DNA from 3 places in the Paenibacillus sp. A14 genome. Region 2 is predicted to be linked to each of the others. Evidence: predicted binding sites of a transcription regulator. Region 2 holds the regulator's gene; each other region holds the start of a gene.
The links. Region 2 encodes Rex, which represses fermentation and respiration genes when NADH is low (regulators of the CRP and FNR family bind a similar motif). Its sites were predicted from a motif close to TTGTGAAATATTTCACAA; they were not measured.
Positions count from the first base shown of each region.

Region 1 (2,270 bases), on a different contig from region 2:
AGGGCGGTATAGATCGCACAATATGCGATCAGGGAGAACAGCAGTTGCCCCGAGCTTACGCTCGGCGAGACACTGTCTTTCGTCTGCATCAGACCGAACACCGTCCAAGGCTGACGCCCGATTTCCGTCATGATCCAGCCCGAAGTATTCGCGATAAACGGAAGCGAGATACCCCACAGCATAAAGCGGTAAAACCATTTGTTCGGCTGTTCCAGCTTTTTCCGCCAAGCCAGAAATGCCCCGTACATACCGAGAAGAATCATCAAGCAACCGGCCGCGATCATAATCCGGAAGCTCCAGAACGTCGTTCTTACCGGAGGAATATAATCGCCGGGACCATAGGTCTGCTCGTATTCCGCCTGCAGCTCGTGCATCCCTTTCACTTCACCGGAGAACTTACTGTAGGACAGGAAGCTGAGCAGGTAAGGAATTTTAACTTCAAACGTATTGCTCCCGCTCCCCGGATCAATGTGGGCGTATACGGTCCAAGGCGCGGGATCCCCGCTCTTGCCCCAAAGTCCTTCGGACGCCGCCATCTTCATCGGCTGGGTCTTCACCAGGTATTGCGCCTGCTGATGGCCGAACATAGCCGTGCCAAAGGAAGCGATCAAGCCGACGATCACGGCGATGGTAAACGATTTTTTGAAAAATTGAACATCCTGCTTGCGCAGCAGTTTATAAGCGCTGATCCCCGTGATCATGAATGCGCCGGTGGCGAAGGCCCCCAATACCGTATGAGGGAACTCGACCCACAGTTGGCCGTTAGTGATCAAGGCGAAGAAGTCGTTCATCTCGGCCCGGCCATTGTTGATTTCAAAACCGACCGGTCTTTGCATAAAAGAGTTGGCGGCCAAAATCCAGAACGCGGATACCGTCGTCCCGAGGGCTACCAGCCAGATACTAAGCAAATGAACCTTCTTCGACAGGCGGTCCCAGCCGAAAATCCAAAGACCGATAAAGGTAGACTCCATGAAGAACGCGAACAGGGCTTCCACCGCCAGAGGAGCTCCGAACACATCGCCTACGAACCGCGAATAGTCCGACCAGTTCATACCGAACTGGAATTCCTGAATAATCCCCGTGACCACGCCGACGGCAAAGTTAATCAGGAACAGCTTCCCCCAAAACTTTGCCATCTTCTTGTATTCCTCTTTGCCTTTGACGACGTACATCGTCTCCATAATCGCCACGAGCAGAACGAGCCCGATAGACAGAGGCACGAAGAAAAAGTGAAAAATAGTGGTCGCCGCAAATTGAAGTCGTGCAAGCATTAACGGATCCAACATTTTTCTTCCCTACTTTCTAATAATTCTTAACTAATGTGAATTCTATCACGGAATTGTGAGGATACACGGGATAAAAGTAATAATTTTGTGACAAGAATCACATGACAGATGTCACAATGGTGAACAAATTGCAAAAAACCTTGATGGGACGGTATTTTTTACATTGATGTCGATGTGTGAAAAATATGTGTCCGGGTAAAAGAGGGTAAAAAAAAGACCCGCTAAACGCGGGACCTTCCATCCAGTAAATGCCGGACGGTCAGCACGGGGTGGGTCCACAGCATCCGGGGGCCGGCAAAGCGCATCACCTTCTTGATGTCCTCCCGGGGCTCCGGCGCATAGCAGTGAACCGGACAGGCGGCACAAGTCGTTTTGTTTTCGCCGAAGCGGCAGTGCGTCAAACGTTTGAGAGCGTAAGTCAGCAAGTCCTCGCATTCCCGGCATAACCGGGTTGAAGGGACCGCTGGATCACTTGCCGATGTCGGGGACGCAGACGCGCTCACGCCTTCCGCCGCCTGCACTTCATACGCTTCTTGTACCCGCGAGCGGTGTCGGCTTCTGCAGTAAATGGCGATCATGTGCTGAACCGTCTTTTTTTCGCGGAGGATTCGCGGTCCTTCCCGCTCCCGGCTCAACGCTTGCTGCGTATTTTTCATGTGGTTCATGATCGTTCTCATCCTCCGATCGTAGGTAGTTTCAGTCATGATAAGTTTGGCCCGCAAAATAACGGTCATTTTGGGCCAGACTTGCCCGGCTTCGCCAAGGCATGTCCCGGCGGTCCCTCAGGCGCTCTCGGGAATCCCGCCAGCCCGGCGCTCCGGAATGCCGGCGTCTAACCGCGCTCCTTGATCGCGAAGCCCCGCTGCCACAGCAGCCAATTGGCCGCCAATAGAAGGGCGGCGTAGAGGTAGATGCCATAGCTCAGCAGCGTTGCCGCATAATGGACGAGCGCCAGGCCGCCGAGCAGCAGCATGAGCGGAATCG
Region 1 covers NZ_JBAGJD010000002.1:261,498-263,767, forward strand. Annotated here, with positions in the region: gene V4U88_RS05625 (cytochrome ubiquinol oxidase subunit I) at 1-1,283, opposite strand, end outside; gene V4U88_RS05630 (nitrous oxide-stimulated promoter family protein) at 1,508-1,951, opposite strand; gene V4U88_RS05635 (hypothetical protein) at 2,119-2,270, opposite strand, start outside.
Region 1: V4U88_RS05625 (cytochrome ubiquinol oxidase subunit I) is a predicted target of Rex. The motif match lies at 1,372-1,389, and genes of this name have one in related genera.

Region 2 (2,270 bases):
GGCCTTACTTGTCATTCCGCGGGATTTCCCGAGCGTGAAAGGCAGTGTCGGAGACGACCATTTTGTCTCTACGCTCGTTCGGTCCTTGGCCGATACGGCGATCGCCACCCACGGGAGAATGCTGGTCCTGTTCACGTCATACCGGATGCTGCGGCAGGTGTATGATCCGCTGAAGGAGCTGCTTGCCGGACAGGGGATCACCGTAATCGGGCAGGGGATGGACAGCGGAAGCCGAACGAAGCTGACCCGCCGGTTTCAAGGACAGCAAGCCTCAGTTCTGCTTGGCACGAGCAGTTTCTGGGAAGGCGTTGACATTCCCGGCGAGGCCTTGACGAGCCTGGCAATCGTTCGCCTGCCGTTCCAGCCTCCGAACCATCCGCTGGTGGAGGCGAAAAGCGAGAGGCTGCAGCAAGAGAAGAAGAACCCGTTCATGAAACTGTCCGTTCCCCAAGCCGTTATCCGCTTTAAACAGGGTTTCGGCAGACTGGTCCGGTCCTCGCAGGACCGCGGGATCGTGGTGGTTTATGATACTCGGATCTTGGAATCCTATTACGGTAAATACTTCTTGTATTCTTTGCCCGGACCGAAAATGGAGCATATGCCGTTGGAGCAGATGGTGCCTCGAATTTCGGAATGGTTAAACGCCGGGGAATCGTAAGTGTTCCTCAAATCGTGTAAGTAGGGGGAAATTTGATGAAATCGGAAAAAATTTCGGATGCAGTGGTTCGCCGCCTGCCGGTGTACCTGCGCTTTCTCAATGAACTCAGCCGCCGGGAGGTGCCTACGGTCTCTTCGCAGGAACTTGGGCAGAAGCTGGATTTGAATCCGGCGCAAATCCGTAAAGACCTGGCTTACTTCGGAGATTTCGGGCGCAAGGGAATCGGCTACGACGTAACGTATCTGATCGAGAAAATTCGCCAAATTCTGAACCTGGATCAGCAAATTAATGTAGCTTTGATCGGGGCCGGTAATCTTGGCCACGCGTTGTCCAATTATAACGCGTATGTGAAAGATAATATGAAAATTGTAGCGGTCTTTGACGCATCCCCCCACAAAATCGGGACGCAGATCAACCATATTACGATTCAGCCGATCGAGGAGCTGGTGGATACGGTGCGGAGCAGCAACATCCGCATCGGGATCATCACCGTACCCGATGTGGAAGCGCAGCGGGTTGCCGATCAATTGGTGGCTGCGGGAATCGGAGCGATTTTGAATTTTGCGCCAACCATCCTTAAGGTGCCTTCGGAAGTGCGCGTGCATGCGGCGGATTTCACAACCGATTTGATGAGTTTGGCTTATTATCTGGATGGCGGAAAGGAACATACGGAACATGACGCGAAAATGGCTGATTAAAGACGGTACCTTCGCGGTGCCGGATCAGAAAACCCCGATCATCCGGGGCTATATGCTGGTCGAAGGAGACCGGATCACATACGTCGGAACGGAGCGCCCGCAAGGCGTGGAAGGGGCCGAAACGTTTGACGGCAAGGGGCTGTTGTTTCTCCCCGGGTTGATCAATACGCATGGTCATGCGGCGATGTCGCTCTTGCGCGGCTATGGAGACGACATGGTGCTTCAGGAGTGGCTGCAGGAGAAAATGTGGCCGATGGAAGCGAAGTTTACCGGCGAGGATGTATATTGGGGAACGGCCTTGTCCGTGCTGGAGATGCTAAAGGGCGGAACGACCACCTTTTTGGATATGTACGACCATATGGAACAGGTAGCTTCCGTCGTGGATCAATCGGGAATCCGCGCCGTATTGACTCGCGGCGTAATCGGGCTCTGTCCTCCTGAGGTGCAGCAAAGCAAGCTGAACGAAGCGGTGAGCTTTGCGCGCGATTGGCACGGCAAGGCGGACGGACGAATCACCACCATGATTTCGCCGCACTCTCCATATACTTGCCCTCCGGATTACATTGAGAAAATTGTACAGGCGGCACATGAGCTGGATTTGCCGATGCACACGCACATGTCGGAGACGAGAGCCGAGGTGGAGCAAAATGTAGCCGATTACGGCGTCCGCCCGGTTCAGCACCTGCTGAATCTCGGGATGTTCAATCGGCCGACGCTGCTGGCCCACGCCGTCCATCTGACGGACGAGGAGATCGGCGTTTTGGCGGAGCACCGGGTAACGGTATCCCACAACCCGGGGAGCAACCTGAAGCTGGCCAGCGGCGTAGCCCGCGTGCCCGAGTTGCTCAGGGCGGGCGTTACCGTATCGCTGGGAACGGATGGACCCGCCAGCAACAATAACCTCGACATGTTTG
Region 2 covers NZ_JBAGJD010000001.1:407,685-409,954, reverse strand. Annotated here, with positions in the region: gene dinG (ATP-dependent DNA helicase DinG) at 1-658, shown strand, start outside; gene V4U88_RS01960 (redox-sensing transcriptional repressor Rex) at 694-1,356, shown strand; gene V4U88_RS01955 (amidohydrolase) at 1,334-2,270, shown strand, end outside.

Region 3 (2,270 bases), on a different contig from region 2:
CCGGCAAAATTTTAGGACCGGCTTCGACCAGCATCAACTGAACTTCTTCTTGTTTAATGCCGTATTTCTTGCTCAGCTCAGGCAGCTTGTCGGCGATTTCGCCCACCAGCTCGACCCCGGTCAAACCGCCGCCGCCGATCAGAATCGTAGCGTCCGCCGGATTCTTCGATTTCGCGTATTCAGCCAGCTTCTCTTCGATATGGCGATGAATGCGGTTGGCGTCGTCGGCCGATTTCAGCACCATGCTGTACTGCTCCAGCCCCGGAATCCCGAAGTAAGCCGTGATGCTGCCAAGCCCTACAACCAATGCATCATAAGTCAAAACCGTACCGTCGTGCAATTTGACTTGCTTGTTGTCGACCGAGAAGCTGTCGACCTTGGTGATGCGAAGATCGATGTCTTTGCCCTTGAACAGTTTCTCGAGAGGCAGCGCCACCGCGCGTTCCGCGATGCTTCCCGCAGCCAGACGATGCAGCTCGGTAATAATTTGATGTGTCGGATATTGGTTGACAACCGTAACCCGTGCTTGTTCTTTGGTCATGTATTTCCGAATATTCAAAGCGCTCAGTACGCCGCCGTAACCGGCGCCCAGGATGACAATATGTTTAGACATAGTAATTCTCCGTCCTCCGTTCTGACAAATTAAGATGGTAAAACCTTAAAGATAGCGCGTCTATTTTTGTTGTCTGCTCTTCTCACCCGCGACTTGAAGATAAGCGTTCACGAAACGGAACAGCTTTTGCGCTTCCGGATCCTTGAGCATTTTGAGCAGCCCAAACAGACCGATGACTTCCTGACTTGCATCAGCGCGGTCTTTGGCCTCAATGACGGTGGCTGCAATATTTTTAACCGTGCCTACAACTGGACCGGCAATTTCAGAAATCGCACCCACCGTATCGCTCTTTAAAGTTTCATCCGTCGCAACGGTTTTGGCAAAATCGTAAGACTTCGTCAGAATATTCACCAGCTCGGTTAATTTCGGCAGCTGTTGAACCAGGACTGTCAAGGATTCCTGAACCTCAGGCTTGAGCAGTTGATCAACGATATCGCGTTGAGCCTGGTCGCTGGACGTGACCGTCGTTTCTTGTACAGATTTTGTTTCCGTGTTCGCTTCCGACATACCAATTCTCCTTTACATTAAGCCACAGTGCTTGAATTTTGGGTTAATAGGGTCCCAATTCCCCCACCAAACTCGCTAGAGTTAGTGAAAAATTGAACATTTAATCAGTAAACAACCCGATATAGATTGTAACATACTTTCAACAAAAATAGTCATTAAGTTTTAACTTAATGACTATAATCTGAGATTTTTATCATAGTTTGTCCGATTTTAAGAGGAGTATGCGGTGCTGCTCAATTTTGATACCCAAACCCGGTCGCGATCTCTTGTAAAAAATCATAAAAAAGCTTTTCCGTGGGCGGCAGCTCCCGCGTCGCTGGCACGATAACACCTACGTCCCGGGTGACCTGCGGCTCCGTAATAGGTAGAATCACGATACTGGAGGCAATATGCTCGCTGAGGGCGATTTCCGGAAGAACGGTCAGTCCAAGTCCTGCGGAAACGAGTCCTTTGATCGCGTCCAGATCGTCTCCCTCAAAGGCTACCTTCGGCTGAAATCCAAGATTGTCGCAGGCTTTCACAACGATGTCGCGCAGGACGAACCCTTCGGGAAACAACACGAACAAGTCCTCCTTCAGTTCGCTCAACTTGACGGAGTCTTCTTCCGCCAGCGGATGATTCTCCGGGAGCAGCGCGACAAATTTTTCCCTGAACAACACCGTCCCTTTAATTTGCGCTTCCTGCTGGGGTACGGGACCCATAATCGCCAGATTCAGATCGCCTTTGGCCACCCAATCCACCAATTCCCGGTAAGAACCGTGCTGCAGCTGAAAATGCACCGCCGGATACCGCTCCCGGAAGCTTGAAACCGCCTTCGGAATCATTTGCGCCGCCATACTGCTCGGAAAGCCGATCCGCACCGTTCCTCTTTCAGGGTCCAAATATTCGCTGATTTCCTGCTGCGCACTTTCAATCACCTTCATCAAGTGCTCCATGTGCCCCAGAAATAACCGGCCAATGGGGGTCAACTTCACCTTGCGTCCCTCATGAATGAACAGGTCCACCCCCAGCTCGGCCTCCAGCTTGAAAATCTGCCTGCTCACCGCCGACTGCGAAACATGAAGCGCATACGACGCCTCAGTGACGTGCTCCAGCTTCGCGACCTCTATAAAATATTGAATTTGCCTAAGTTCCACGTTTTCCGCACCTC
Region 3 covers NZ_JBAGJD010000002.1:253,941-256,210, forward strand. Annotated here, with positions in the region: gene V4U88_RS05590 (NAD(P)/FAD-dependent oxidoreductase) at 1-613, opposite strand, end outside; gene V4U88_RS05595 (DUF1641 domain-containing protein) at 674-1,120, opposite strand; gene V4U88_RS05600 (LysR family transcriptional regulator) at 1,354-2,256, opposite strand.
Region 3: V4U88_RS05595 (DUF1641 domain-containing protein) is a predicted target of Rex. The motif match lies at 1,203-1,220, and genes of this name have one in related genera.